3 regions of the Lysinibacillus sp. KU-BSD001 genome follow, and region 1 is predicted to be linked to each of the others. Evidence: riboswitches for the same ligand, from Rfam matches in the RefSeq annotation. Region 1 holds a riboswitch; each other region holds the start of a gene.

Region 1 (10,894 bases):
ACATGCTATACTACAAGCATATGTATTATGAAGGAGGCTATTTAAAATGGCAATTGTACAAGGTACAGATTCAAACTTTCAACAAGAAATCGCTGAGGGCGTAGTGTTAGTAGACTTCTGGGCTGCTTGGTGCGGACCATGTAAAATGATCGCTCCAGTGTTAGAAGAAGTAGACGCTGAAATCGGTAACGAAGTGAAAATCGTAAAAGTAGATGTGGATAATAACCAAGGAACTGCTGGTGAATATGGCATTATGTCAATCCCATCATTATTATTATTCGTTGATGGCGAATTAAAAGCAAAAACTGCTGGCTTTATGCCAAAAGAAGCGTTAATTGATTTCATTAACGACAACAAATAATCATAATAACTATACAAGTCGAGTACAAACACGTGCTCGGCTTTTTTTCATGCATTATAATAGGCAGTAGGTGATGATATGAATGATTTAATTAAAAATAAGTTAGCGATTCTTCCGGATGAGCCAGGCTGTTATATTATGAAAGATCGTCAAGGAACGATTATTTATGTCGGCAAGGCAAAAAAATTAAAAAATCGTGTACGCTCTTATTTTAATGGCTCTCATGATGGAAAAACAGCTCGTCTTGTCAGTGAAATTGAAGACTTTGAATACATGGTAACAACCTCTGAGCTTGAAGCTTTAATACTAGAGCTAAATCTGATTAAGTTACACGACCCAAAATATAATATCCGGCTGACAGATGATAAAACATATCCCTATATCAAAATTACAAACGAAAAATATCCACGTATTATTACAACACGTAAAATCAAAAAAGATAAGGCTCGTTATTTTGGTCCTTATCCTAATGCTTTTGCAGCGAACGAAACACGGAAAATGCTAGACCGTATTTACCCGCTCCGAAAATGTGCACAGTTACCAAGCCAAGTGTGCTTGTATTATCATATGGGGCAGTGTCTTGCGCCTTGTGTCAAGGATATCGACAAAAAAGTGTACGACGAAATGATCGAGGACATTTCCAAATTTTTAAATGGCGGCTATGAAGAGGTCAAAAAAGATTTGGAAGTAAAAATGCTTGAAGCGGCAGAAAAGCTTGAGTTCGAGCGAGCAAAAGAGCTACGCGATCAAATCGCCCATATTGAAACGGTTATGCAAAAGCAAAAAATTATTTCGGATGATTTATCAAATCGCGATGTATTTGGTTATGCAGTGGAAAAAGGGTGGATGTGTGTACAAGTATTTTTTGTGCGTCAAGGAAAATTAATTGAACGTGACGTATCGATTTTCCCTGTGTATCGTGATCCGGAAGATGAATTCTTAACGTTTGTTGGGCGATTTTATGAATCGCCGCAACATTTAAAGCCGAAAGAGATTTTTATTCCCCATACAATTGATGGAACACTCCTTGAACAGGTATTAGATGTTAAAGTGATGACGCCAAAGCGTGGACAGAAAAAAGAACTTGTGGAGATGGCGACAAAAAATGCGCAAATTGCCATTCATGAGAAGTTTCAATTGATCGAAAGACAAGAAGAACGAACGATTGGTGCATGTGAGGCATTAGGGGATGCATTAAATATTTCAACGCCTCTCCGAATTGAAGCGTTTGACAATAGTCATATGCACGGCGCTGACCCTGTTTCGGCAATGGTTGTATTTATTGATGGGAAACCAGCGAAAAAGGAATATCGCAAATATAAAACGAAAGAAGCAGCAAAGCATGATGATTACGGGGCGATGGAGGAAGTGATTCGGCGCCGGTATATACGTGTACTGAAAGAACATTTACCTTTACCGGATTTAATTATCGTCGACGGTGGAAAAGGACAAATGGAAGTAGCGCGTAGTGTATTACAAAATGAGCTTGGCTTAGTCATTCCGATTGCGGGACTTGCAAAAGATGAAAAGCACAATACATCACAGTTATTATTTGGTGATCCACCTGTATCGGTTGACATGAAACGGACGAGTGATGGCTTTTATTTATTGCAGCGTATTCAAGATGAGGTTCATCGTTTTGCTATTACATTTCTTCGTCAACAACACCAGACAAATGCAATTCAATCCGTGCTGGATCATATAGAAGGTATCGGTCCAAAGCGAAAGCAACAACTGCTAAAACACTTTGGGTCAGTGAAAAAAGTACGTGAGGCAAGTATCGATCAATTAATGGAAGCGGGCATGCCGAAAGCACAAGCAACTAACATTTTTCAGTATTTTCAAAATGAAGCGTTGAAAAAACAGTAGGCGTATGCTACGCTTACAACATAAATTCATATTGAGTAAAGGTAGAGGCGCGGGTTTCAAAAGTATCGCTTGTGAGGAGGAACAACTCCAGTGAGCAAGTGTGAAAGGGGAAGCCGCCGAAGTGACTAACCGTTGTTTCCGATTAGTTGCTGGTTTGGCATTTAAAAAATGTCAAACTGTCAGAATGTACATTCTGGAGAGCTATCTCAAGCAAACTTTTTCGTTATAATCGTTTACTGAGGCGGCTTTTCATATTAGTGAAAAGCCGCCTTTTTGTATAAGAAAGGGTGTGGACAAATGAGCAGTATTGTTATGAAATTTGGTGGACCAGCTGTTGCAACGCCAGAGAAAATGCAAGCAATTGCAAGGCGGGCAATAGAAGAACAAGGGAAAGGATTACATGTGGTGATCGTCATTTCACCAATGGCAACCATTCGCCGCGAGTTGCAGGCATACGCAGCAGAGCTTTCAGATAATCCAGTAAAACGTGAGCAGGATGTTTTATTAGCAGCAGAGGCACAAATGACGAGTGCGTTGTTATCCATTGCCATTACGGAACAAGGTGGTAAAGCCGTATCACTTGCAGGATGGCAAACAGGAGTTGCAACGGATAGCTTACATAATAATGCACGTATTGAAGCAGTGAAGACTCAGCGCATTTACAAACATTTTGAGCAAGGGGAAATTGTCGTGATTGCAGGCTCCCAAGGTGTAGATAGCCATGAAAATATAACGACATTTGGCAAAGGTGGTTCAGAAACAACGGCTGTAGCGGTTGCCGCCGCGATTAATGCGGAACGTGTAGATATGTATACAACTGTAGATGGTATTTATACCGCTGACCCTCACATTGTCCCCAATGCCAAAAAATTAAAAGAGTTATCATATGATGAAATGTTGGAATTAGCCAATTTAGGGGCAATGATTATTCATCCACGAGCAGTAGAGCTAGCGAAAAAATATAACATACCAGTAGTTGTTCGCTCCAGTACAGTGAATGTGGAAGGGACATTGTTAAAGGAGGAAGTGGAGATGGAGAAAAATTTAGTTGTGCGCGGCATTGCCTATGAGTCAGATATTATTCGATTAACAGTTGGCTATGATTCATATGAGGAAGCATCGTTAGCTGATATTTTTACCGTACTAGCGAACAATGGCATTAATGTCGATATTATTGTACAGGCTGTCATTGATAAGGTAAAACCAACAATCTCATTCTCGATTGAAAAAGAACAATTTGCAGAAAGCTTACGCGTATTAGAATCTAGTAAGCTATCACTTGGTTTTAGCTTTGCGGATTTTGAAGTAGGGTTAGCGAAAGTATCGATTGTTGGATCGGGTATGGTATCTCATCCAGGTATAGCAGCTCGTATGTTTACGCGACTGAGCAGAGAAGGAATTGACGTAAAAATGGTCAGTACTTCTGAAATTAAAGTGTCAGTCGTTGTACCGCAAGAAGATATGATAAGGGCAGCCAATGCATTACACGAGGAATTTAATTTAACTATATAATAGAAGATAGCTACAAAATTGACAGAAAATTCCCTCATTTTGTAGCTATTTTAATGATAAAATAGGGAGTTTCTTCTATATTAATATGACATATATTTCCGATTAGATTTGATACTTGTAGTATGTTCGCTAATTTAAGTTATTTAATCGGCTCTTTTAAGTCCCATTTCAGATTAAATGTCACAGTCCCGTGCTTAATATTTTTTTCCTCATAACATTCTGTTAAATAGCCGTTTAGTTTTTGTGTTTGTTCCGCTAAGAAACCAGCCTCGATTCGAAAACAGCGCTCTTCGAATTTTAAAATATCTGCATCCCCGATTAGAAGAAATATGGCGAAATCTTTCCCTTCTTTTTCAAGCGATAATGATCCCCAACCAGCTTGTTCAAAAAAGCTTGCTGCTTCTGCCATTGAAAAGAGGGGGAATTTCCGAGCGAGCTCTTTACCAGCCCAATAAAGAACCTCTTCTTCGTGTTTTCCTAAAACAGAACGCAATATATTATCGCGAATTAATTCATAGCCGAAAGTTGGAATCGTTTTCATATTGCTATCATTCATTTCCAAAACCCCTATCTTAAATTTTCTTATTTTTTAGACTAATTATTAAGTGAATAAATTAATAATAGAAAAATTGTACTTAAGCCAGCTAAAATTAACTTTATTCGTATGTGCTAAATGATGCAGAGTGCCTTGACGCTTGTATGGCGAGGGAGTACAATGGACATGTCATAATATTGTACCATGATGAAATACGCAGTCAATGTGTTACAAATTACAAAGTGTTGACAATTAAATGCGTGTTTTAAGTACTAAGGGGGGTAACAATCTTGTCGAAAGATCGTGAGTTTTTATGGCGCCGGTTACACTCGCTACTTGGGGTTATTCCAGTAGGTTTGTTCTTGGTGTTCCACTTATCACTGAACTTCACTGCAGTTGGTGGTGAAGAAGCTTACAATAATGCTACAGGAGCTATGGAATTAGTTCCACACTCATTATTGTTATTAATGGAATGGGTGATTATTTATATCCCATTATTGTTCCATGCATTCTACGGAATCTACATTGCATTTACTGCAACGAATAACACAAAACGCTTTGGCACATTCCGTAACTGGGCGTTCCGTATTCAACGTATCACTGGTATTTTCTTAGTTATTTTCATTGCATGGCATATTTTCCAAACACGTGTTCAAAAGGCATTTGGAGCTGAAGTTAACTGGGATATGATGGCTGAAATCGCGGACAACCCTGCGATGTTAGTATTCTATATCGTAGGTATCTTGTCTGCTACATTCCACTTAGCAAACGGTTTATGGTCGTTCTTAGTAAGCTGGGGTATTACGCAATCTCCATCATCTCAAAAAGTCGTTACTTACATTTCAATGATTTTCTTCGTTCTTTTATCAATCATGGGTGTAGTAGCAATCGTATCATTTGCAATTTAGTAGCTGAACTAGAGAAAAGCTATATATTAAACTTTTAGCAATGTTAGAGGAGTGAGAATCAATCATGGCAAAGAGCAAAGTAATTGTTGTCGGTGGCGGTCTTGCAGGCTTGATGGCAACGATTAAAGCTGCTGAAATTGGCACTGAAGTTGAATTATTCTCATTAGTTCCGGTAAAACGCTCACACTCTGTATGTGCGCAGGGCGGAATTAATGGTGCAGTTAATACAAAAGGTGAAGGGGATTCTCCGTGGATCCACTTTGACGATACAGTGTATGGTGGGGACTTCTTAGCAAACCAACCACCAGTTAAGGGAATGTGTGATGCAGCTCCTGGTATTATCCACTTAATGGATCGTATGGGTGTTATGTTCAACCGTACGCCAGAAGGACTACTTGACTTCCGACGTTTCGGTGGTACATTAATGCACCGTACAGCATTCTCAGGTGCAACAACTGGTCAACAGTTATTATATGCATTAGATGAGCAAGCTCGTGCTCACGAAGTAGCAGGTTTAGTAACAAAGTATGAGCACTGGGAGTTCCTTGGTGCAGTACTTGATGACGAAGGTGTATGCCGTGGTATCGTAGCACAAGATTTAAGAACGGAAGAAATCCGTGCATTCCGTGGCGATGCAGTAATCATGGCTACTGGTGGTCCTGGTATTATCTTCGGTAAAACAACAAACTCTGTTATCAACACTGGTTCTGCAGCATCTATCGTGTATCAACAAGGTGCATCTTATGCAAACGGTGAAATGATTCAAATTCACCCAACAGCGATTCCTGGTGACGACAAAAACCGTCTAATGTCAGAATCGGCTCGTGGTGAAGGTGGTCGTGTATGGACGTATAAAGATGGTAAGCCATGGTACTTCTTAGAAGAAAAGTACCCAGCTTATGGTAACTTAGTACCACGTGATATCGCAACACGTGAAATTTTCGACGTATGTGTAAACCAAAAGCTTGGTATCAACGGCGAAAACATGGTATACCTAGATCTTTCACACAAAGATCCACATGAATTGGATATTAAACTTGGCGGTATTATCGAGATTTACGAGAAATTCGTAGGGGATGACCCACGTAAATTACCAATGAAAATCTTCCCAGCAGTTCACTACTCAATGGGTGGCTTATGGGTTGACTACGATCAAATGACAGAAATCCCAGGTCTATTTGCAGCTGGTGAGTGTGATTACTCACAACACGGTGCGAACCGTCTTGGTGCGAACTCATTACTTTCAGCGATTTACGGTGGTATGGTTGCAGGACCAAACGCTGTTAAATACATCAAAGGCCTTAAAAAGCATGCAGAAGACTTACCAGAGTCAATTTATGAAGCACGCGTAAAAGAAGAAACTGAGAAATGGGAAGCAATTCTGAAGATGGACGGAACAGAAAATGCTTACCTTCTACACAAAGAGCTTGGTGAGTGGATGACAGACAACATGACAGTAGTACGTCATAATGACCGTCTAGAAAAAACTTACGAAAAGCTTACTGAGTTACAACAACGTTGGGAAAATATCAATATCAATGATACTCAAAAATGGTCTAACCAAGGTGCTCACTTCACACGTCAGTTAAAGAATATGTTATACCTTGCTAAAGTTATGACAAAAGGTGCTTTACTACGTGACGAATCTCGTGGTGCTCACTACAAACCAGAGTTCCCAGAACGTGATGATGAGAACTTCTTAAAAACAACTATGGCTAAATTCGACCCAGCAACGGGCGAGCCAATCATTTCATATCAAGAGGTAGACGTTTCGTTAATTCCACCACGTAAACGTGACTACTCAGCGTAAGGGGAGGAGACTTAAACATGGAGACAGCTAACACTGGCAGAATGGTAGATGTTGAGATCCTTCGTCAAGATACTGAAAACGGTTCAACTCGATGGGAGAAATTCCGCGTACCTTACCGTCACGGTATGAACGTAATCTCAATTTTAATGGAGATCCAAAAGAACCCTGTCACTGCAGATGGTAAAAAGACAACGCCTGTAGCATGGGATATGAACTGTCTTGAAGAAGTTTGTGGTGCATGTTCAATGATTATTAACGGTCGTCCACAACAATCTTGTTCTGCATTAGTAGATAAATTAACTCAACCAATTCGTTTAGAACCAATGGCGACTTTCCCAATAGTACGTGACTTACAGGTTGACCGTAGCCGTATGTTCAACGCACTTAAGAAAGTAAAAGCATGGGTGCCAATCGATGGTACGTATGATTTAGGTGAAGGTCCACGTATGCCTGAACGCAAACGTCAATGGGCTTATGAATTATCTAAATGTATGACTTGTGGTGTATGTATGGAAGCATGTCCGAACGTATCTGAAAAAGCTGATTTCATCGGCCCAGCACCATTATCACAAGTACGTTTATTCAATACACATCCAACAGGAGCAATGAACAAAGACGAGCGCCTAGCTGCAATTATGGGCGACGGTGGTCTTGCGAACTGTGGTAACTCACAAAACTGTGTAGCGGCTTGTCCTAAAGGGATTCCTTTAACAACATCTATCGCTGCATTAAACCGTGCAGCTACAGTACAAATGTTCAAGAACTTCTTCGGTTCAGACCACATGGTTTAATACACAAAAAACTGCTTAGAGGACAACCTTCTAAGCAGTTTTTTTGTTTGTTGTACTATACTTTAACCTATGCCGCTTCAAATAAGGCTGTGTTCAAAACTTTTATATGGTAAATCCAATGAAGCGAATAATATCTTCTTCTGTTTTATTTCATGTTATAATGAATGGGTATTCATTCTTTGGGATGGGATGAAAGAACAGATAAAGGGGAGGATGTATCATGAAGGCAAAATATATTGAAGATTTACAAACATGGGCAAGTGAATTTGAATTTTCGGTTGAAGTACAAGTGCGATTTTCTGAAACGGATATGTTTGGGCATGTGAATAACACCGTTGTGTTTACATATTTAGAATTTGCGCGTATTGAATATTTAAAGGCAATGGGTTTAATGGGCAAAGAAGGCGATATTCCAGTTGTTGCGGATCTTCAATGTGACTACGTACGACAAATGTATTTCGATGAAAAAATTAAAGTATATGTAAAAATAGCGCAGATCGGATCGAGTTCTGTAGACATTCATTACTTAGGAAAGAACGAAAAAGGCGAGATCGTATTTACTGGGCGAGGCACAATTGTTCAAATGAATGTGCAAACGGGCAAGGGTGTACCGTTTACCGAAAAAGAAAAACAATTATTGCTTGGGAAATAGTGAAAAAGCCCTCACCTCACGCCATTTCTAACATAATGTACAGGGAAGAGGATGGGAGGTTGTTGCTAAATGAGTAGCCAGCAGTCAGGTTTTCTACTTACGAAACGAGAGCGTGAAATTTTCCAACTGCTGATTGAGGATTATTCCACAAAAGAGATTTCTAAGAAGCTACAAATTAGCGAGAAGACAGTGCGGAATCACATTTCAAATACAATTCAAAAACTAGGCGTTTCAAGCCGAACTCAAGCACTTGTTGAATTACTGCGACTACAAGAATTGTCTTTAAACTGAATGCACACTTGCTATTTCAGCAAAAACAATTCAAAATAGACGTATGAATGTATTTTGAGGAGTGAATGGGTCACATGAATGACAGCAGTAAACATAGCTTTGAATCAGTAGCTTCGCTAGAAAAAGAATTACGTTATATTTCACACCTAATTAAGCAAAAAGGTCGTGAAATTTTAAGTAATTATACGATCACACCTCCGCAATTTGTGGCTTTGCAGTGGTTACATGAATTTGGGGATATGACAATTGGGGATTTATCGAATAAAATGTATTTAGCATTCAGTACGACGACAGATTTAGTTGATCGTATGGAGAAAAGTGAGCTAGTACAGCGTGTTCGAGATGAGCAAGATCGCCGAGTAGTACGCATTCATTTACTTCCAGAAGGTGAGCGTATCATTGAGGAAGTAATTGAAAAACGTCAAAATTATTTGCGTGAGTTGCTAGAAAATTTCGAAGTAGCGGAAGCGCAAGAGTTACTGCAATTATTACAAAAATTACATTTACTAATGAAATAGGATTGAGGCGGTACATGTGAATGCCCCGATTGGTGTTATTGATTCAGGTGTTGGTGGCTTAACAGTAGCAAAAGCGATTATGGAGCTTTTGCCAAATGAAACAATTTATTATATTGGCGACACAGCGCGTTGTCCATACGGTCCGCGCTCAAAACAGGAAGTCCGTACATTTACGTGGCAAATGGCAAAGGCGCTAGAAAAAATGAATATCAAAATGTTAGTGATTGCGTGTAACACAGCAACTGCTGTGGCACTAGAGAGCTTACAAAAAAATATGCCGTTTCCGGTACTCGGTGTTATTAACGCTGGTGCACGAGCGGCTATCAAAAAAACAAAGCGCAATGAAATCGTGGTTCTTGCAACAGAAGGGACTGTCAAAAGTGCAGCTTATGAGCAGGCCATCCATTCATTGAGCACAAAGGCGAAAGTAATTCCGCTTGCTTGTCCTACATTTGTTCCGCTTGTAGAAAGTGGAGAATATGAAGGGCAGTTCTCTTATGATTTAGTCAAAAATGGGTTAAAGCCATTAGAGGATGAGCGGTTTGATACGGTTATTTTAGGTTGTACACACTACCCCATTTTGCAAAAGCAAATTGAGGCAGCGGTTGGACCGGAAGTGCATGTATTATCTTCAGCAGAGGAAACAGCACGTGATGCAGAGGCGATCCTAGCGTTTAATCATAAGCTGCGTCAAGATACGTCCCCGCCAGAACATAAATTTTTTGTGTCAGGTTCGGTACCGATTTTCCGCTCTATCGTGGAACGCTGGTTAGAAAAAGAAAACCTAGATATCCAACGTATAAAATTTTAACTTACACTCGGTCGATGCTTTCATCGATCGAGTTTTTTAGTTGTCCTCCCGCGTTTTTGGGGGAGTGGTGCCTTTCGAACATTTCGAAATTATGTTAAGATAAGTGCGCTAATATACAAGGAGGTCTACTATGACAAGACATGATAACCGAGCTGTGAATGAGTTACGTCCAGTTCAAATTGAAAAAAATTATTTAATGCATCCAGAAGGTTCCGTATTGATTACAGTCGGAAATACGAAAGTCATCTGTACAGCGACAATTGAAGAAAAAGTACCAGGATTCTTGCGTGGTCAAGGCAAAGGCTGGATTACGGCTGAATATTCAATGCTCCCGAGAGCGACTGCACAACGTACACAACGCGAATCATCGCGCGGTAAAGTGAACGGACGCACAATGGAAATTCAACGTTTAATCGGCCGAGCATTACGCGCCGTTGTGGATTTAGAAGCATTAGGTGAAAAAACAGTATGGATTGATTGCGATGTCATTCAAGCAGATGGTGGCACACGTACAGCATCGATTACCGGTGCATTTGTAGCCATGACACAAGCGATTGCGAAATTGGGTGAAGAAAAGCCGTTTACAACATTCCCCGTTGTCGATTACCTTGCTGCGACAAGTGTAGGTATGATTGATGATATCGGTGCTGTACTAGATTTAAACTATGTAGAAGATGTGGATGCAGCTGTTGATATGAATATCGTTATGACAGGTGCTGGACGCTTTGTTGAATTACAAGGCACAGGGGAAGAAGCTACATTCTCACGTGCTGAACTGAACGAATTGCTCGCATTAGGTGAACAAGGAATTGCTCAGTTAATCGAAATGCAAAAAG
Region 2 (10,894 bases), on a different contig from region 1:
CGCTCCATCCAACGGAGTAAGCGTGTAGCAGTAAATGTCATAATTAAATAAATACAACTTGCGATAAAGAAGCTTTCCGCAAATTTAAAATTCGCACCTGCAACGGATTTTGTCTGGAAAAATAGCTCCGTTACACTGATTACATTTAGTACAGCCGTATCTTTAATATTCATGACTAATTGGTTACCTGTAGCAGGTAAAATGTTGCGGGCTACTTGTGGTAACACAACATAAATCATAATTTGGAAGTGATTCATACCAATCGCTTGAGCTGCCTCATATTGCCCTTTATCGACGGATACGATACCACCGCGTACAATCTCGGCCATATAAGCACCTGTATTTAAACCGACAACTACAAGCGCTGCTACAAAGCGGTCTAATTCAATTCCGTATGCATAAAGGCCGTAAAATACAACCATCGCCTGTACAATCATTGGTGTGCCACGGAATACTTCCACATAAACCGTTAAGAGAAAGTTAAACACTTTTAGTACTACACTTTTAATTGAACGCTTACGCACTGGAATGGTGTGCATAATACCGATAAAAAATCCGATCAGAGCACCAATAATTGTACTAATAATTGCGATAGCTAATGTCATGTACGCACCACGTAAAAACATTGGCCAGTTATTTTGTAATATTGAGAGAATGGTCTCTAAACTCATAAAAATCCTCCTAACAGCCGTATCACTGTCTTTTAAATAAACTAGCCGCCAAAATTTGTGCGGCTAGTTGCATTTATTATTGTTGTGCTGGTTGATTTGCAATCGCTGCTTCCATTAATGTTTGGCGTTCCTCTTCTGAGATGCCTGTTAAAATTTCGTTCATTTTATCTTTGTTTGAATCACCTTTACGAACTCCGATTGCTACTGATACTTGCTCTTCAGACACTTCAAAGCCTTCTTCCAGTTCCGTATAAGTGAAGTTGCTATTTGCTGCTGCGGCAGAAATTGCTTCTGGACGCTCTGCTACATAACCATCAACTACACCTGTTTCAACTGCTACACGCATTGCCGGGAAATTATCCATCGCTACTTCTTTTTTCACGCCTGGAATTTGGTCGATTACATCGTAGTTTGTTGTATTTAATTGTGCTGTAATTTTTGCTCCCGTAAAATCAGCTAATGTTTTAGCCTTTTCATAAGCGCCACCCTTTTTTACTACCATAACAAAATCAGAAGTATAGTAGTTTTCTGTGAAATCAATTGACTCTTTACGCTCTGTTGTTGGACTCATGCCTGCAATAATCGCATCTACTACACCTGATTGAAGTGCTGGTACTAAACCATCCCACTCCGTTTTCACAATGACTAACTCTTTTCCAAGCTCTGCGGCTACCTTTTTAGCGATTTCTATATCATAACCGCCTGCATATTCGTTTGAACCATCAATTTTCACTGCACCGTTCGAATCATCCATTTGAGTCCAGTTAAATGGTGCATAGCCCGCTTCCATTCCAATACGTAATACATTGCTTTCTTCTTTTTCATTCGTGTCTGACGATGAGCCTGTTTTACCGTCATCAGATCCACATGCTGCAAGAACTAACATAGTCATCATTGCAGCCATTAGTACTACTAGCTTCTTTTTCATACAATTCTCTCCTTTTTCTGATAGTTTAGGCAATAAATAAAGCGACCTTAGAAGAACGTAAGGTCGCTTAATTATTATTAGCCCATATCCTCTAGTTTCCCATATTGAGATAGCACACCTTGAATGAACGGGAAGAATCAAACAAGACAGTCCTGCAATTATTCATTGCAAACCCAGTGTATCGTAGTGAGCCTACAAACACACTTCGGCGATATTTCCTTCTCTTTCATTTCATCGTTCGCTCTAAACTCTATGAAAAACTAATAAATACCGCGCCTCTACCTCACGAGATTGTGAGGTTTGATTATTAAATTGATAATAGAATATTACAACATTCTAATTTTTGTGTCAATATTCATTTTTCTGACACATGAATAAATATACTCAAAAACGCTTAATTTTACGTATATTTCCATTTAATTCAAGTGTTTGATTCACATCTCAGTAAAATCTTATAACAGGACTAATGTCTCGATAATCTCGACTAATACATAAAAATATATGATTAGCTCACAATTCTGTATGACCAACTGCGCTACTTCCTCTTTTCACTGCTTATATAACTATACGGTTAATTGAATAATCGTCTTCACCAATATGGTTCATCATCAAAAGTCGGGGTTGCCTTATATACATGGCACACTCCACTCCGAGCGGATGCTTTCCGCGGGCATGGCTTCAGTCTCCTCGGGCCAACACGATGTTGGTCACGAAGGCGTTGGCACAGGACGTGACGATTTTAGCCTTCGCTCTTTTATCGTCCCTCACTGCTCCTGTCGCGCACGCTTAGGCGCAAATAAATTGCCTGCGGGGCCTTCAGCTCATGCAATTCCCGCTGGAGTCACCGCTCTCCGTTCCATGTGCTACCTACTTCTACATAAATTGTTTGCTATAGGTGGAACACAGATTATGATGAAGAAGTATTCATTTTTTGCTATAGCGTACTATTGTCATAGAAGCCAAGCTTTACTTCACAACGGAAACGTACTGTGGTGAAGTATAAAGGTCACAATGCTTATTCTATTCAATACTTTTTACTATTTTTGTATTTTTTGTTCATTACGAATTGATGAAATAAAGTGTTTATTGATTGGAGTGGAAGCTGGGCGAGTGCATCTGACGGCTACGCCTTTCGATGCAGAAATAATCTGTTCCCTTCACTGCGGAACAGATTATTTTCCTGGGGGATTAGCGTCCTAGATGAGACCCTGGACTGAGCGTAGCGAGGGAAGCGGCTCATCGGACGCCCCCCGGAAAGCGCCCAGCTGCTCCTGACGCTCCGCTTTCGTCGCAAATGAATTTGGAACGGAAATCAACCCCAAGTTACGGTGATGAACCACCAATATAACAAATTGCATTATTCTCATTTATTTTTCAATCTGATGATACGATATCAAAATACAAAAAGCCTCTAACAAAATTTGTTAGAGGCTTTCATTGTATTTATTATGAATTTAATAATAAATCTTCTGGGTTCTCAATTAACTCTTTAACTGTTTTTAAGAAGCCTACAGAATCTTTACCATCGATGATACGGTGGTCATAAGAAAGTGCCACGTACATCATTGGACGGATTTGAACTTCACCGTTTACAGCTACTGGACGGTTTACGATTGAGTGCATACCAAGGATACCAGCTTGTGTACCGTTCATGATTGGTGTTGACATTAATGAACCGAATACACCACCGTTAGTGATTGTAAATGAACCACCAGCCATGTCGTTTAAGCCTAATTTTTTGTCACGTGCTTTTCCTGCTAACTCTGCGATATCTTTTTCGATTTGCGCGAAGTTTTTCGCATTTGCATCGCGTACAACTGGTACTACTAAACCTTCTTCCGTTGATACAGCTACACCGATATCAAAGAAGTTATTTAAGTGAATTTCGTCACCAACGATTTGTGCATTTACATAAGGATATTTCTTAAGTGCTGCTACAACCGCTTTTGTGAAGAATGACATGAAACCAAGTTTGATGTCGTTATCTTTTACGAATTGCTCTTGTTTACGTTTACGTAATGCCATGATGTTTGTCATGTCGATTTCGTTGAAAGTCGTTAACATCGCTGTTGATTGTTTCACTTCTAATAAACGTTTTGCGATTGTTTGACGACGACGAGACATTTTCTCAATTGTTACACGGTCTGTCTCAGCTGCAGGTGTGAAAATCACTGGACCTGTTGTTGCCACTGGTGCTGCTGCTACAGAAGCCACTGGTGCAGTGCCATGTGCTGCTACGTCTTGTACACGTACACGTCCTTGTGGATCTACTGGTGAGATAGCAGCTAAATCGATGCCTTTTTCACGCGCTAATTTACGAGCTGCTGGAGAAGCTACTACGCGCTCACCTGAAGTTTCTTCCACAACTGGTGTTGGTGCTGGTGCTGCCGCTTTTGGTGCTTCTGGTGCCGGTGCTGCTTCAGCTACTGGTGCTTCTGGTGCTGGTGCTGCACCTTCGCCTGCTTCTACTACTGCGATTACTTGACCTACAAGTACTGTATCGCCTTCTTCAGCTAAAATTTGTTTTAATACCCCTGCTTCTTCAGAGATGATTTCAGCGTTTACTTTATCTGTTTCTAATTCTACGATGAATTCGCCTTTTTCTACGCGATCTCCAACTTTTTTCACCCACTGGGCAATTGTACCTTCTGTAATAGATTCTGCTAGTTCAGGGACTTTGATTTCAGCCACTTTAATATCCTCCTTTGATATACCATTTGCTGTTTTAGTATAAAGCAAATGGTCGGGCTACTTCGGGAAGTAGCCCATTATTCACAAAATTTATTATATTATTTTGATACAGCTTCCGCTACTAATGCAGCTTGAGCTGTTTTATGTGAATCTGCATCGCCTTCAGAAGTTGAGCTCATTGCAGGACGACCTACATAACGAACTTTTTTACCTTCAGCTAATTCATATAAATGTTCCAGCACATAGTTCCAAGAACCTTGGTTCTTCGGCTCTTCTTGTACCCATACGATTTCTTTTGCATTTGGATAACGAGCAATGATTTCTTTCACTTGATCCGCTGGGAATGGGTAAAGCTGTTCTACACGTACGATGTGTAAGTGGTCGAAGCCTTCACCATCTTTTACGCGATCTGCAAGGTCAATCGTTACTTTACCAGTAGCAAGTAAGATTTTTTCAACTGCTTCTACATTTTTACCCGTTGTTGGTTGTTCGATTACTTCGCGGAATTTGCCATTTGCTAACTCTTCAGCTGACGCTGCTGCAAGTGGATGACGAAGTAAAGATTTTGGTGAAACAACAACTAATGGGCGTACACCTTCCGTGCCTAGCATTGTAGCTTGGCGACGTAATAAGTGATAGTAGTTTGCTGCATTAGAGCAATCTACTACGAACCAGTTGTTCTCAGCTGATAACTGTAAGAAACGCTCCATACGGCTTGAAGAGTGCTCAGGACCTTGCCCTTCATATCCGTGTGGTAATAGCATCACTAACCCTGATTTTTGACCCCATTTCGAGCGAGCAGCTGAAATAAAGTTATCAAACATTACTTGTGCCATGTTTGCAAAGTCACCAAATTGTGCTTCCCAAATCGATAATACGTTAGGGTTTTCAAGGTTATATCCATATTCAAAGCCTACAACACCAGCTTCAGTAAGCGGTGAGTTGTGCACTGTAAAGGATGCGTTCGCACCTGAAATATGGTGCAATGGTGTAAATAACTGACCATTGTTTTTATCGTGTAATACTAAGTGACGTTGTGAGAACGTACCACGCTGTGCGTCTTGACCAGTAAAGCGAACTGGGTGACCATCTTGGATAATTGTCGCAAATGCTAATGTTTCCGCATGACCCCAATCGATTTTTTCTGTCGCGAAAGCTTCACGGCGTTTTTCTAAAATTTTACCAAGCTTGTTTTGTGGCTCAAAACCTGCTTCAAATTGAAGTAATTCTTCATTAATTTTCTCTAAACGCTCTACACCAACCGCTGTATCGATTTGAGGGAATGAAACTTTCACTTCTTCCGGCATTTCAAGATGAGCATGCTCGTCTTTTTCAGCCATTGCTTTTACATGATCATAAGCAGCTTGCATTTCCGCATAAATTTTCGCATCTAATGCTTGAATCTCATCCGTCGTTACTAAACCTGCGTTCGCAAGCTCCGTACCGTATAATACACGGATTACATCATGTTTCGCTACTAATTTGTAAGTATCTGGGTTTGTTACTGTTGGGTCATCTGTTTCGTTGTGACCGTAACGGCGATAACCAATTAAATCAACTACGATATCTTTCCCGAACTTTTGACGGTACGCGGCAGCGAAGCGACCTACTTGTGCTACTGCTTCTGGTGCATCTGCGTTCACATGAACGACTGGTACTTCATAGCCTTTTGCAGGGTCAGAAGAATACACAGAAGAACGTGAATCATAATGTTCTGTCGTGAAACCAATCATGTTGTTTGCGATAATGTGAACTGTACCACCAGTAGTGAACCCTTCTGTTTTCGCAAAGTTTAATGTTTCTGTTACAATCCCTTGTCCTGGGAATGCAGCGTCACCATGGATAATAATACCTAAAGCTTTTTGTGGTTTGAACTCCACTGCCCCTGGTTTTGTTGTATCATCTTGAGCTGCACGAGTTGTACCTAATACTACTGGTGCTGCTACTTCTAAGTGTGATGGGTTGTAAGCTAATTTCACATTCATACCAGAGTCACGAGTGTAAGATGCACCCATATGGTATTTTACGTCCCCTGTCCAACCTTTTGTAATTTCTAAACGACCATCTTCTGGTAAGAATAAATCATTTGAAACGTGCGCAAAATCAGAGAACATCATGTCGTATGGTTTGTTTAAAATGTGTGTTAATACATTTAAACGACCACGGTGTGCCATACCGATACGAACATTTTCTAACTTGTCTTGTTCGACTGTTTTTAAAATTTCGTCTAATAAGATAATTTGTGTATCTAAACCTTCTCCAGAGAAGCGTTTTTGGCCTACAAATGTTTTATGAATAAACTTTTCAAAGTTTTCAACACGTGTTAAACGTTCAAGAATCGCTTTTTTCTCATCATTTGAAAGTGCTGCCTTTAATGCACCTGATTCGATTTGTGACTGAATCCAAGCACGCTCTTCATCATTTGATACTTGATTGTATTCAAATGCAATTTTATCTGTATATACAGACTTTAAGAAGTCGATAGCCTCTTTCCCGTTTTTCACACCAGCAGGTACTTCTTTAAAGAAAACACTCGCTGGGATTTCAGCTAAATCAGCTGCTGATAACCCGTATGCGCTTTCATCAATACGAGAAGTATCTAGTTTGCGGTCTTTTAATGGGTAAAGATCTGCTGCTAAATGCCCATAACTACGAATCGCATCAGCTAAGCGTACTGCTGCTAATACTTTACGATAGTCACCTTGTGCTACACTAGTTGCTTGAACAGCTACATCAACACCTTCTACTTGTGGTGCACCATAACTTTGGAATAGCGCGACTAATTCTGCCTCTACTTCTTCAGGAGACTGCAGGTATAGGTCATATTGCTCTAAAACATAACCTAAGTTTGGACCAGCAAATGCTGACCAAGGGGAACCTGCAGAGTATACATTGTTCGACATGAAAAATTACCTCCAACTTGTGCCTTATCGGCAGTTCCATTTATTAATTAAAATAAATCTGTATAATATTTTACCATTCTATGTGCCATTATAAAATTATTCATAATACTTTGCACACAAGAACGTTTTTTCCATCTCAATCTTACTACTCTTCACAAAAAATACAACTCTTTTTAGCAAAATAAGCAATTTTTTTCGCGAACAATACAAAAACAAAAAAAATTTGTACAATTTGTTACATTTTTATGGTTAAGCGCAATAAAAATACGGTACCTTTTCCCATTTGACTATGCACTTCAATTTCTCCTCCATACTTATCAATCAGCATTTTTGTAATACTCAAACCTAGCCCTGTACTACCTTCTACATGCACGCGCGCATCATCCACACGGTAAAAGCGATCAAATATATAGGGCAGATGTTCTTCCGCAATGCCAATGCCATTATCAGAAATTTCAATATAAACACGATCGTTTTCATAATGAATCATTGTTTTAATATAGGGTACATTTTCATTATACCGAATACTATTCTCATATAGGTTTCGTATAATTTGTAACAATGCCTCATTCGATATCGCTGCATGCTTAGGCTGTCCTACAACACTTGTATCAAACATTACTTCTTCATAAATAAACTGCAATTCTGTCGATACTTGCCGAACGACAGCTTCTACATCTGTACTAGCATTTTCTGCTATTGATTCCTTTCGAGCAAGCTGAAGCAGTTCTTCCATAATCTGTTTCATACGTGCCAATTCATTTAATGTTGTATCGAGTGACTCCTCTAATACGTCAGGGTCATTTTTTCCCCAGCGTTTCATTAACGATAAATGCCCTTCCATCGATTGAATAGGGGTTCTTAGCTCGTGCGACGCATTCGATATAAATTGCTGTTGCCTGTTAAACGAAATTTTCAACTCATGGAGCATCGATTCATAAATCCTGAGTAAATCGCCTATTTCGTCTTTCGCATCATACTCAAAATCAACCTGTGTTTCAAAACCTTGCTCCTTCACAGCTATCATCGAATTACGTAGCTGGCGCAGTGGCCTAATGAGCACATTGGATGCATAATAACTAATAATCGCCGCTAACAATACTGCCCCTATCCCCATCATGAGCATCGTTGTGACTATATACCTCATGATGGATTGAAACGCTGTTAATGGATGTACAAGTTGTAGCACATATTGTATCGGTCCAATGTGCACAAGTCGATGCATGACGTAAACATCTCGCCCATCTAACGTCGTTTCATCGATCATCGTTTCAGTTGACGATGAAAAGAAAATAGCTAAATTCGCAGCAGGGGACGTATTATTAATTTGTAATAGTTCCTTTCCATCGAGCTGATATAAACGTACAGTTTGATCTTGATTTAAAATCGCCTTCATTAACCCGGTTTGTCTTTGAAGATCCTGTATTGTAACAGTTACACCTTGTGAAGCAAAAAACGATGACATATCATCTACTGTCCGAAGTGCATTTTTTTCTTCATTGGCTAATAACCACGTATGTAGTGCAATGAAAATAACGATACAAATGGCAGCATATGAAATTAAAATCGCCACTCCTGTTGTTAACATCCATTTTGTTTTTAAAGACTGGTGCTTTAACCGATCCTTTATGTTCATTCACGCATCACATACCCTACTCCACGAACGGTTTCAATATATGGGGTCTTTTCCGTTTTCAGTTTAGCTCGCAAATGCCGAATATAAACATCCACGACATTCGTTTCAACTTCTGTTTCATATCCCCATACATGTTCTAAAATAAGTTCTCGTGTACATACTTTATTTTTTTGTTCTACAAGTAGTTTTAACAAATCATACTCCGTTCGCGTCAGTTCAAGCTTCTGCCCTTCAAAAACGACTTCATAAGCAGTCGTGTCAATACATAAGTCCCGAATAATTAATTTTTGATCGTTCTCTACTTTCGGCTGTATGCGTCTAAAAATTGTGCGAATACGGGCTAATAACTCTTCAATCGCAAACGGCTTTACAATATAATCATCTGCTCCTGCATCCAGTCCTGCAACCCGGTCTAGTACCGCATCACGTGCTGTTAATAAAATGATTGGGACATCAGACTCTTTCCGAATACGACGACACACTTCAATCCCGTTCAGCCCTGGCAACATGACATCCAATAAGATACACTCATAATTTCCGTTTAAAGCCGTTTCTAATCCATTCCTTCCATTATGACAAACCGTCACCTCAAACTGTTCATGCTGCAGTTCTAGTTCTAAAAAACGTGCAATACTCTTTTCATCTTCTACAATTAATATTTTTTTCATAACACTTCTTCCTTTTGATAAAAAATTCAATTTATATACTCTGACTCTTTACCAAAACCTGTACTTGACCGTACATTCCGTTACGGGCGGACGCTTTCCGCGGGCGAGGTCGAGCCTCCTCGTCGCTCATTCTTCGCTCCTGCGGGGTCTCGACTTTCTCGCTTTTCCCGCTGGAGTCGCCGCCCTTCACTCCATGTACTTTTAGAGCCCTCTCTTTTTTAATCAAGAACATATTTTGATATTGAACCTATACTCTTAATAAAAAGTACACGGTGAATATTAAGAGCTATTGAACGAAAGGGGTATCATAGCCTCCGCGCTTTGCCACAGCCTACACAGGAACCCTTTTGATATGCAAAAAGGGATGTTTGGAAAGCTTGAGCTTTTCATACATCCCCCTTCCATACAAAATCTAATCATAAATTTTGTAGCTATTTTTTTGGTTTGATTTGGATTCACATAAAGCTTGGTCGGCTAAGTCCACTAGCTTTTCCAACTTTTCACCGTGATCTGGATAAAATGCGACGCCCATCGACGCTGTAGTTTGGAAATAGTGCTCACCTATCGCCCATCCTTCGTGAAGATGCATGCGAACGCGCTCGATAAAAGTTTGAACTTGTTCTGTCCGTATCTCTTTATTTCTAGATAAGTTCGTTAGGATCACCACAAATTCATCTCCGCCTACACGAACGACTAAATTATCAAGCGACACACTTTTTACTAAAGCATGACTAAACTGACAAATAAATTGATCTCCTACATCATGCCCATAACAATCGTTTATTTCTTTAAAATTATCCCCGTCAATATACACAATCGCAATCGATTCATATTTTGACTCCGCTTTTTCGAGTAGGTGTGGGAATTCCTTATCCAAATAACGACGATTCGGTAAATTTGTTAAACTATCATGGTACGCCATAAACATTAAAATACTTTCGCGCTTTTTACGCTCTGTAATTTCTCGAGAAAGCATAATCAGCTGATTCATTCCATTGTAATCGTTACTATAGACAACCTTATAATGCCCTTCTGTCCAAAACAGTTCTCCGTGTTTCCCCTGTAATTTCAGCTCTACCTTTTGTTCACGTGTATTGTCATGAAACCCTTCAAGAACGGTTTGCCATTTTGAGACACTCTCCTCGGCCAATAGTTGCGCATAAAACTTACCAAGTAATTTTTCTTCTTCGTAACCAAGTAAGCGCACATATGAAGGCGATGCATAACTTATAATACCGTCTTCATCCGTGATGATGATTAAATCATTTGTGTTTTCCGTAATAACGCGGAATGTACGCTCAATATTGCGCAGTTGCGTCATAACACGCTTCTTTTCCGAAACATTAAAGTGAATGCCTAAATATTGCGTAATATTACCCTCTAGATCATTTAACGGA
Region 3 (10,866 bases), on a different contig from region 1:
ATCGTTCGTTTTCTAGGTTGTTTTCTGTATTTTATGACAAAATTCGCCTTACTTCATTTTTAAATAATGTAAAGACCTCTCCTGTTTTACCATAATAACTTAAGCTACGGCAAGCAAATACTTTTATTTTTCGCTCATTCGTAACAAATAGCTCTGCAAATGCCCCTACGTCTTCAAGGTCTTGCACTTTTTCAATATGCGCATAGTGGTCGATGAGTGAATCAGCAAATCGTTGGCGGAACTGCCGTAACGCATCTGCGCCATGTAAAATTAGTACCTTCGGCTGGAATTCCGCTAATACTTGACCGAATACATCGTATCCTTTTTCATAGTCCTCCGATAAAACCTTGCTATACTCTTTTAAATGTTTAGCAGATTCCGCCATGAGTGCTGTGATCGTTGTATTGACAGCTCTTTCACCACATTCCTCTTTTAGCCAGTGCATAAAAGCCGCAATGCCCTTATTTTCACGCGACTGCATCTGCTCACCATAAATCAGCTCAAAAAGCGTTGCATCAACAAGTGCTTCCATATACTCAAATTGTTGAAACTCACCACTTACTTCAAGCTTTGGATGTGGAAAAGCGCCCACTACAAAGACACGGGATTTATAGGGGTTACCATCTACTAAAAAAGGTCGAAAAGCAACACCGTTATTATTCGAGCTAATCCATTCATTCATTTTTCGTTGAAATCCAATTGATACACTCATTTCTTCACCCTCTTAACGTTATGTAATATCTGTTACTAGTAGAAAAAACTCACTATATATCATTCTATATTTTTTCAAAAAGTTAGTATTCATTATAACAGGTTCTTACAATCATAAAAGTAGCGAGATACTCTATTTTACATAACAAAACGGCTCGCCATATGGGAGCCGTTTCTATGTCATTAATAATCTAAATCACACTTTTCTAGTGGGACGATTTTTGTTTTATGTTTCATTTTATAACCTAACCATAACAACGCAAATAGTGGAAGTCCGATGTACGATACTAATACACCGTACCAGTCAATCGTACCGCCTGTGAAAGCTGTATAGTTTTGACCAATAATGACAATCATACAGACAACAAAAGCAAATAGCGGACCAAATGGATACCATGGTGATACGTAAGGTAAATCTTTAAGATCGCGCCCTTGCGCAACATACGCTTTACGGAAACGATAGTGACTAATCGCAATCCCTACCCATGCAATAAAGCCCGACATCCCCGATGCGTTCAATAACCAAATATACACTACACCATCCCCAAAGAATGATGCTAAAAACGATAGAGAGCCAATCGCTAATGTTGCGAGCAACGCATAAATTGGAATGCCACGTGTGTTCACTTTTGCAAAGAATTTTGGTGCCTTTCCGTCAACAGCTAATTGATATAGCATACGGCTTGCAGCATACAGACCCGAGTTACCTGCTGACAGCATCGCCGTTAAAATAATCGCATTCATCACAGAAGCAGCAAATGCCACCCCTAATTGGTCGAACACAATCGTAAATGGACTCATCGCAATATCATCCGATAATAGACGCGTATCTGTATATGGAATTAATAAACCAATCGCACCAATGGCAAAAATATAGAATAATAAAATACGCCAAAACACAGAACGAACTGCTTTTGGGATATTTTTTCCTGGATCATCTGTTTCACCAGCAGTTACACCTAGCATTTCTGTGCCCTGGAATGAGAAACCTGCTGCTAAGAAAATACCAAACATCGCCATAAAGCCACCATTAAACGGCGCTTCCTCTACAAAGAAATTAGATAACCCAACTGGATCATTGCCACCTAAAATACCAAAAATCATTAAGAAGCTGACAATGATAAAAATAATAACAGTCGCTACTTTAATCATAGCAAACCAGTATTCACTCTCACCATACGCTTTAACAGATAATAAGTTAAACGATAATACAACCACAATAAATAAAACTGTCCACAGGAGCGAAGAACTATCTGGGAACCAGTATTTCATAATAATAGATACAGCGGCAATTTCAGCGGCAATCGTAATCGCCCAGTTATACCAATAGTTCCAACCTAGCGCAAAGCCAAATGCTGGGTCAACAAAACGCGTTGCATACGTACTAAACGAACCAGATGTTGGCATAAAAGCAGCCATTTCTCCAAGACTCGTCATTAAGAAATACACCATCACGCCGATTAGCGCATAGGCAAGTAGTGCACCACCAGGGCCAGCAGCTGAGATAGCCGAACCAGATGCTAAAAATAGCCCTGTTCCAATTGTACCGCCTAACGAAATCATGGTGATATGACGACTTTTTAGGCTACGCTTCAGCTCAGACTTATTGCCAAGCTGATCAATTTGAATATTACTCATACATATAAAACTCCTCATTTTTTTTGTTGATTGTATTTCGGTTTCGAGGCTTGAGCATTTAAAAAATTTATTTTTCAAACAAAAAACCGCCATAAAAAGTTATGACGGTATCCGAAATACCTCATCAACTTGAAACGATAGCTCACCCACGCAAAACGCGGCAGTTCTGTCCCTTTTCGAGTACAGCCCCAGCATAGTACCTGAAGAGCGATACTATACTTCGGCAACTGTTCCTTTCATAAAGCTTCACGGATTCTCCCAATCTCAGCTATACTAGTCATAACAGTCGCGACCTCTACCCCACTTTTCACATGAGGCAAAAAATATTAAATTAGAATATGTACATGAGTCTAACATAGCATTTTTTTGTTATCAATCGTTTCGGTACTTTTCTTTATTTTCCAACATTTCAAAACAGTCAAACATTATTTTAAGGAGTTTTCATCATGGCGAAGTCATCTAACTACCAAAGCAAAAAAATACAATTAAATCGGAAAGTCATTCTATTTTCTTTATCCATTATTCTATTTGCAATGACCCTTCGAACACCACTTACCGTTGTAGGACCCATTACATCATTCATTCGGGACGGATTAGGCATTTCAAATGTGCTTGCCGGCTTCTTAACGACTATTCCATTACTCGCATTCGCGGTTGTTTCACCTTTCGCACCAAGGATTGCGCAACGTTTCGGCATGGAATGGACGCTATTCTATTCGCTCTTACTATTAGTAGCTGGGATTGTTTTACGCTCACTTGGCACAACCTCTCTTTTACTACTAGGAACAGTACTGATTGGGATCGCGATTTCATTTGGTAATGTACTTATTCCAAGCTTCTTTAAAATGCGTTACCCACTGCATATCGGGATTTTAACGGGGATTTATACGGTTTCGATGAATTTATCAAGTGGTTTTGCCGCAGGAATTAGCTATTCTGTTGCGACAGCGACAAACTGGCAAATGGCTTTAGGGATTGCCATTCTTGCTGCCATTATTGGCATCATTTTTTGGATTCCACAGCTTCGCGAGGAAAAGGTGGCATTAACAGGCTCTACATCGAAAGGAAATGGTTGGGGGATGCTGATCCGTTCTCCGATTGCATTAGCAGTTATGGTTGCGATGGGGATGCAATCATTTCTGTTTTATACAATGGCGGCATGGATTCCAGAAATTTATATCGCACAAGGCATTGATGCAAATCATGCAGGATGGCTTATTTCCATTATGCAGTTTGGTCAAATTCCTATGACCTTTTTAACACCGATTGTAGCCGCAAAAATGACAAATCAACGCCCGATTGTACTTATGTTTTCTGCCTTTTATTTGCTCGGCTTTACGGGCGTGTTAATGGAATGGACAAACTATGCCTTTCTTTGGATGATCTTTTTAGGCTTCGCAGGTGGTGCATCGTTTAGTTTATCGATGATGTTCTTTACCCTTCGTACTACAACGGCTTACGAAGCGGCTGAACTTTCAGGGTTTGCGCAATCGATTGGTTACTTACTAGCAGCCATCGGTCCGACATGTTTCGGGCTGCTTCACGATGTAACTGACAACTGGTTCGTGCCGAATATTATTTTCATTGTGATAGCCATTTCTTTAGCAGTTGCGGCATATATTGCAAGTAGCAACCGAACGATTCACGATTAATACAAACATACGTACTCATTTATGATATAATCATTCATTATATCTAAAGGAGAAAAGTATGTTTCGGAAACGTCGAAAAAAGAAGAAAAAACGCATTCCACTCATGCGGTTGCTGCCATTTTTAATAGCGGGAGGCATCGGCTGGTACTATATAGAAACCGTTAAAGGATTTGGTGTCGGTGTTGGTGCATATGCATTATTATGGCTCGGTTTGAAAACGTGGCTACGCTCACATGAATCCTCACGCTTACGTAAAGCCGGCATTGCAGAAGTCGATCAAATGACGGGCGAAGCATTCGAGCGTTTCCTTGGCGAGTTATTTAAACGCCGTGGTTTTAAAGTATCGTATACGGCGACAAGTGGTGACTATGGCGCGGATTTAGTTTTAAAAGATGGGAAAGATGTCATCGTCGTCCAAGCAAAGCGCTATTCAAGCTCCGTCGGCGTCAAAGCCGTGCAAGAAATTATCGGTGCCATTAAAATGTATAATGCAACAGAAGCATGGGTTGTCACAAATAGTTACTTTACAAAACAGGCGGTGAAGCTGGCCAATATTAATGACGTCTACTTAATCGACCGTAAAAAGCTAATCGACATGATTTTGGATAAATAATAAAAAGTAGTATCTCTTAAATAGAGGTACTGCTTTTTCATTTGTCGGAAAGAAACATACGACCGCCCTCCCTCAAGCAAAATATTACAACTTTTCGCAAAGACGTATTAATATTGACATTCGTATCAATACTAGTTTGTAAAATTTGAGGAGGATTTCAATGGGGCTAACAATACGAATGGACTATGCGATTAATCTTCTTCGCACAGCAGAATATGCAGAAGCAAAAATCGTGTTTAATCAACTATTAAAAATATATACGTCACAGGCACAAACAGAAAATAGTGGTCTTTGTTTATATCAGCTCGCTACGATTGCTTATATGCGCGGGGAAATGCAACAGTTTCAGACTCTTTTTACTCGCTACGAGAAACGAATTCATGAGACAAGCCAACCACAGCTACAAGCACATTATTCTATACTGAGAGGTCTTACACAACTAGCCGACCAAAATTATGAACAAGCGATTCAAGCGTTTACAAATGCTTTACCAATTGCAGAACAGTCTAAATTAGCAGATGAAAAAATAATCGCCTTACTACATATTCAAAAATGTCATATTGCCTTGCAGCATTTCGAACCGTCACTTGAAATGAGTGATACTTACTGGGAAAAATACGCCGATATCATTACATTCGCGCCTGTATTACATCTCTATTACATGTTAAACCGAGCAGAGACGCTTCTAGCACTGCATCGTCTTAAAGAAACAAATGCGCTTCTCCAAAAATGCGAACAGCAGGCCGACTTAGGAAGTATGCCAAAAGAACATATAAAGACACTTGTACTACGTGCCTATTACTATATGGAAAAAAAGGAACTTAACTATGCCATGGATGCTTTGCAGCAAGCACTAATCGTCGCAAAAGAAATAGAGGATATGCAGCTGTTACATGAACTGTACGAGGCACTCGTAAAAAATTGTGAAATGCGAGGTAAAACAAAACTTGCCCTGCAATTTGCGAAAAAGCAGTTACAGCTGCAACAGGAACTTGTAAAGAAATGAACTTGTACACCTTTCTTCCCCATACGTACATACGGGGAAGATTGCATGTACTAGCATAATGCTATTAATTAATCGAGACTTGTTTAATATTAGCGTTCACTTTTTGTGCCGTAAAATTATAAAGTAACGCCACAACACCAAGTAACGAGCACGTCGCAAACATCATTTCGTATGAAACGAATTGTACGATAAAGCCCATGACCATACCGCCCATTGAAAAGCCTAAGTCATACGAAGCTAAAAATAGCCCTAATAAAATATGACGTTGTGCATCTGGTACAACAAATGAAATATATGTCGTTAATGTCGGGTATAGCATGGCGGTAGCAATACCATTAAAAATGGCGCTAATATAAATAAACGAACCAATCATCGGCAACAAGGCTAGTAAACTCGTCCCAATAATAGAGCTTACTAAAACAAGCGCAATAAATTTCGGATGCCACTTGCCATCTGACGGAATGTGCTTACGGAAAAAGAAGCGGCTTCCTACAACAACGATTGCTTGTAAAAATAAATAAAGTGCGGCATTCCCCGTTCCTGTTGTGACAAAATAGAGCGGTAAAAAGGCGGTAATTGCCCCAAAAATACTGGCACCGATTAACATGACACCTGAAGACACAACAAGTCCGTTATGTTGCCGCGCTACCTTCATCGCCGCAAACATTTCCTTAAACGTAAACGACGCATTGTCCTTTTTTGTTTTTGGGAGTGGTGATTTGATGAAAAACAGGAGCGGGAAAAAAGCTAAAGCCGCTACTAATAATAACAACCACATCATGTCCCCCTGATACCATAAAAACAGCGCTAATGCTGGACCATATAGCCCTGGTAATACCGTTGATAACGAATACATCGCCATCCCTTGTCCGCGGTCCTCGTCCCGCAGTACTTCCGTAATCCCAATTTGCATCGCCATCGAGAAAAATGCTGTTACAAAACCTTGTAAAATACGGACAGCATATAAGCTATCGACACCTAACCATATGTATAATAATAAAGCACCGGCATGACCAACTAATAACCATTTCATAATGGTGAATACGCTATGCTTAGCAACCATTTGCCCTGCCCACGGACGTAAAACCATACAAATGAACATATACATGCCCATCATAATCCCAATTTCCGCTTCTGGCATCCCATGGTCCTTCGCCTGTAATGGGAAAATAACGGTTAACACGGAATTGGCTGTAAAGTAAAACATCGCAAGCCCATACATTTGAAGCATGCTAATGGATAACGGGCTTTTCTTCACGATACGCGACCTCCCACCTCTGCTAAATAATTGTGAATACAGTCAATGGATAATTGAGCATTGAGCAAAGCCTTACTTGCTTCATGTTGGACAGAAGCTAAATCACAAGCCGCTACTTGCTCCACAATTTGTCCTTGATGCATAATCGCTACTTCATCGGCAAATAATTTCACCGCATGTAGATCATGTGTAATAAAAAAGTATGTTAAACGAAGCTCTTGTTGTAATCGTTTCAGTAGCTGTAAAATACTAATTTGCACTAAAATATCTAAGCTATTAATGGATTCATCCAACACAATGAGCTTTGGCTTTGTCGAAATGGCACGTGCAATCGTAATACGCTGTAATTGCCCGCCGCTAAATTGATGCGGATATTTCAGCATATCCTCTTTTTTTAGCCCGACCATCTCAAGCAATTCACCGACGATTTGCTCGATCTCAGCTTTTGTTAACTTTTGATGCACACAAAGTGGTTCAGCAATAATATCTCGGATTTTCATTTTCGGATTTACGGCACTATGGCAATCTTGAAACACCACCTGTAACGCATGTTGCAGGAAGCGACGTTCACTGCTAGTTGCTTGGTGAATATCTATATGTTGGAAATAAATCGATCCACTATCAGGCTTTTCAATACCTAATAGCATTTTGCCAAGCGTACTTTTCCCTGAGCCACTTTGTCCAACTAATGCAAAGCAACAGCCTTCTTCAATTGTCAGCGATACATCCTTTACTGCTTGAATGTGGTGTGGCTTTTTAAATAAGGCTTTTTTAGTATAGCATTTTGACACTTGCTCAATTGTAATCACGCGCTTCCCTCCATTCGAACCCAATGACCTGGATCACATTGCATTAATTCACCTGTAATTTCTTCATCAAAACGGTCGATTAAATCCGCTAATTGACTATGCTCATCTCGTGCTGCAACAAGTCGTTGCGAGTAACGGTGACGTGGATGCTGTAAAATATGGCTAGTTGGTCCCTTTTCTACAATAACCCCGTGACGCATCACAATAATTTCCTCAGCTAAATTAGCAATGACACCTAAATCATGTGAGACAATGAGCATGGACATCTCTGTCGTAGCATGTAATTGTTTTAACTCTTTTAAAATTTCAAGCTGTGTCGTCGTATCAAGTGCTGTCGTCGGCTCATCCGCTAATAATAGAGACGGATTTAAACTCGCCGCAATCGCAATCATGACACGCTGCAGCATACCCCCGCTCAACTCATGTGGATATTTCTTTAATATATTTTCATCAAATAATTGAAACCTTTTCAGCTGCTCCTTTGCATGCGCAGTCGCCTGTTTTTTTGTTATTTTTCGATGTGCTTGAATTGTCTCTGTAAAATGTTCACCAATCGTAACAATGGGATTAAACATCGCCATCGGATTTTGCATAATGAGTGCCATTTCGTTCCCGCGTAGTTTCCGCATTTCTTTTTCAGACAGCTCAACTAAAGACATGCCATTAAAAGAAAGGTTGCCTGTTACTGTTCGTTTTTCGCGAAATAATTGCATAATCGTTGTACATAATACAGATTTTCCACTGCCACTTTCCCCGATAATACCGACTACCTTTCCTTTCGGTATAGAGAAGCTGATGTTGTGCAGCACATGCTTTTCGACATGACCATTTCGCAATGTAACATTTAAATTTTCAACGGCTAACATGTTCAGCCCTCCTATGTCGTTTTCGGATCGAGTACGTCTCGTAGTGCATCCCCAAAAGCATTAAAAATAAGGACCGTAATCGAAATCATTATCCCCGGAATGAGCATCAATTCGGGCTTTGTCAGTAAGTATGTCTTACTTTCGCTAATCATCATGCCCCATTCAGCAGTTGGTGCTGTCACACCTAGCCCTAAGAAGGACAATTCCGAGATCATTAAAATGGTTGAGCCTAATCCAATGAATTTCAGCAAGAGCATTTGTGGGAAGACGAACGGTAAAATATGTCGCACAACAATCTTCCATTTCGATACACCGCAAATACGGGCATACGTGACATAATCTGTTTCCTTTAAACTCACGACCATATTACGAATAATGCGCGCAAAGCCGACCCATGTGACCAGTACAATCGCAATGAGTAAATTTTTCATGCCAGCACCTAATGCCCCGACAATGACTAACGCAAAAATAAAATTCGGAATAGCCAGCAAAATATCACAAATCCGCATAAGAAGCATATCTAGCCAGCCCCCTATAAAGCCCGCCGTTAACCCAACGACCATACTAATCACAAGTGTTGCCACTAACACAACAAAAGCAATGGATAGGGAAACCCGAGCCCCCTCGATTAGCCGTGACAATACACAGCGCCCTAAATGATCGGTGCCTAATGGATACTGCGCTGAAAAGCCTTGCAACTTCATGGCTATATTCGGTGCATGTGGATCATTTGGCATTAACCACGGCGCAAAAATCGCTACTAAAAATAAAACGCCTACTAAAAAACTACTCATATAAAGTGCCCATTTTTTGTTCACGAAGCATCCTCCTTTATACGAATACGCGGATCAATCCACGCACACACCAAATCAGCCATAAAATTAATCACGATATAGAAGAAACCAATGATAAAAATAAATGCCTGTAAAACGTAATAATCACGCGCTATGATCGCTTCTACAATAAAACGACCCATACCTGGGATCGTAAAAACAATCTCGACAATTGCTGCTCCGCCTAGCAGTACACCGATCGTCATGGCGAGTGACGTAATTAATGGTGTGAGCGTCCCTTTAAAAATATGACGACGAATAATAATATGCTCTGGTACTCCACGCGCTCGCGCAAATGTCACAAATGGCTGATCCATTTGCTCAATCATGCTCGTCCGAATCATGCGTACATAATACGGGACAACCCCTAGCGCCAGCGTTAAAGCAGGTAAGATCATCGTATCTACTGTTCCCCAGCCCATTAACGGTAATAAATCGAGCTTTAATGCCACCGTATAAACTAACACAAAGGCTAACCAAAAGCTCGGCATCGAAGCAATCGAGAAAATCGTTAAGCGCGTCATGCGGTCAAACCAAGAATCGCGCTTGACAGCACTGATGATTCCAATTGGTACACATAGCAACAAAATAAAAAGAAAGGCAACAACCGCTAGCTGCATCGTCACACTAAAACGGCTAAATAGTTCTTCACTTACCGCATTATTCGTCATAAAGGATGTCCCAAAATTAAACTGAATAGCACCTGATAGCCATTGTACGTACTGCGTGAACATAGGCTGATTTAGCCCATGTTCCTCACGTACTTGTTCCATCGCCTCTTCGGTTACAGGCAATTGATTAGCTTGAAAATATGCCTCTATTGGATCAACGGGCATCACACGTACTAAGAAGAAGGCAATGATTGTGATCCCCCATAGCGCTAGCACCATGCTCAGTAGACGTTTCGTTAAAAATTGCCCCATCTCATCACTTCATTTCATACAAATTGATTGGTACTTCGTATTGTTGTGGGGAGAATGTAATCGTTTCGAATACATCGTTCGCCACTAAATAATTTTGACGATATGAAATGGGCATGAAAATCGCTTCACTTTGAATCGTTTGAATAATACTTTCGTACAGCGCGTGACGCTGTGCTTCATCGGTTGAACGAATCACACGTGTAATATCATCTGTTAACTTTTCATTTGACTCGATACCCGCTTTCGCATAAAAACCGATTTGTTTTTCACCTGTCATTGTACGCAGGTACATATGCGGATCATAAGGCGCTCCCCATGTATCATTGAACATGAGATTATATTCGCCTTCTTTTGAACGCATATAGACTGTTTGACTTTCTTCCCCCATTAAATTGACTTCCACACCAATCTCTTTCCATATACCTTGCAAATATTCAAAGATGGCCTTATGCACTTGCTCACTGCTGTTATAAGGAACGGTCAGTGTCAGCGTTTCACCATTCTTGACTCGTATACCTGTCTTTTCATCCATTACCCAGCCTGCTTCATCCAAAATA

What was found. A riboswitch is a leader RNA that binds a small molecule or an ion and turns the genes downstream of it on or off. The one in region 1 is predicted to bind lysine.
Region 2: linked by a shared signal. The riboswitch ahead of AAGS61_RS08170 (transporter substrate-binding domain-containing protein) and the one ahead of AAGS61_RS06590 (aspartate kinase) in region 1 are both predicted to bind lysine.
Region 3: linked by a shared signal. The riboswitch ahead of AAGS61_RS14030 (amino acid permease) and the one ahead of AAGS61_RS06590 (aspartate kinase) in region 1 are both predicted to bind lysine.

The regions. Positions count from the first base shown of each region.
Region 1 is NZ_JBDQZI010000003.1:259,246-270,139, forward strand. It holds gene trxA (thioredoxin) at 47-361, shown strand; gene uvrC (excinuclease ABC subunit UvrC) at 440-2,230, shown strand; lysine riboswitch at 2,265-2,442, shown strand; gene AAGS61_RS06590 (aspartate kinase) at 2,528-3,742, shown strand; gene AAGS61_RS06595 (YslB family protein) at 3,882-4,298, opposite strand; gene AAGS61_RS06600 (succinate dehydrogenase cytochrome b558 subunit) at 4,568-5,185, shown strand; gene sdhA (succinate dehydrogenase flavoprotein subunit) at 5,250-6,995, shown strand; gene sdhB (succinate dehydrogenase iron-sulfur subunit) at 7,013-7,786, shown strand; gene AAGS61_RS06615 (acyl-CoA thioesterase) at 8,007-8,438, shown strand; gene AAGS61_RS06620 (helix-turn-helix domain-containing protein) at 8,508-8,729, shown strand; gene AAGS61_RS06625 (MarR family winged helix-turn-helix transcriptional regulator) at 8,804-9,247, shown strand; gene racE (glutamate racemase) at 9,264-10,058, shown strand; gene rph (ribonuclease PH) at 10,189-10,894, shown strand, end outside.
Region 2 is NZ_JBDQZI010000004.1:195,603-206,496, forward strand. It holds gene AAGS61_RS08165 (amino acid ABC transporter permease) at 1-671, opposite strand, end outside; gene AAGS61_RS08170 (transporter substrate-binding domain-containing protein) at 748-1,599, opposite strand; lysine riboswitch at 1,702-1,888, opposite strand; gene odhB (2-oxoglutarate dehydrogenase complex dihydrolipoyllysine-residue succinyltransferase) at 3,046-4,290, opposite strand; gene AAGS61_RS08180 (2-oxoglutarate dehydrogenase E1 component) at 4,389-7,193, opposite strand; gene AAGS61_RS08185 (HAMP domain-containing sensor histidine kinase) at 7,429-8,829, opposite strand; gene AAGS61_RS08190 (response regulator transcription factor) at 8,826-9,497, opposite strand; gene AAGS61_RS08195 (PAS domain S-box protein) at 9,910-10,894, opposite strand, start outside.
Region 3 is NZ_JBDQZI010000009.1:131,116-141,981, reverse strand. It holds gene AAGS61_RS14035 (hypothetical protein) at 32-712, opposite strand; gene AAGS61_RS14030 (amino acid permease) at 895-2,349, opposite strand; lysine riboswitch at 2,480-2,655, opposite strand; gene AAGS61_RS14025 (CynX/NimT family MFS transporter) at 2,796-4,001, shown strand; gene AAGS61_RS14020 (restriction endonuclease) at 4,060-4,614, shown strand; gene AAGS61_RS14015 (hypothetical protein) at 4,775-5,620, shown strand; gene cntE (staphylopine family metallophore export MFS transporter CntE) at 5,685-6,878, opposite strand; gene AAGS61_RS14005 (ABC transporter ATP-binding protein) at 6,875-7,687, opposite strand; gene AAGS61_RS14000 (ABC transporter ATP-binding protein) at 7,684-8,553, opposite strand; gene AAGS61_RS13995 (ABC transporter permease) at 8,565-9,371, opposite strand; gene nikB (nickel ABC transporter permease) at 9,368-10,309, opposite strand; gene nikA (nickel ABC transporter substrate-binding protein) at 10,314-10,866, opposite strand, start outside.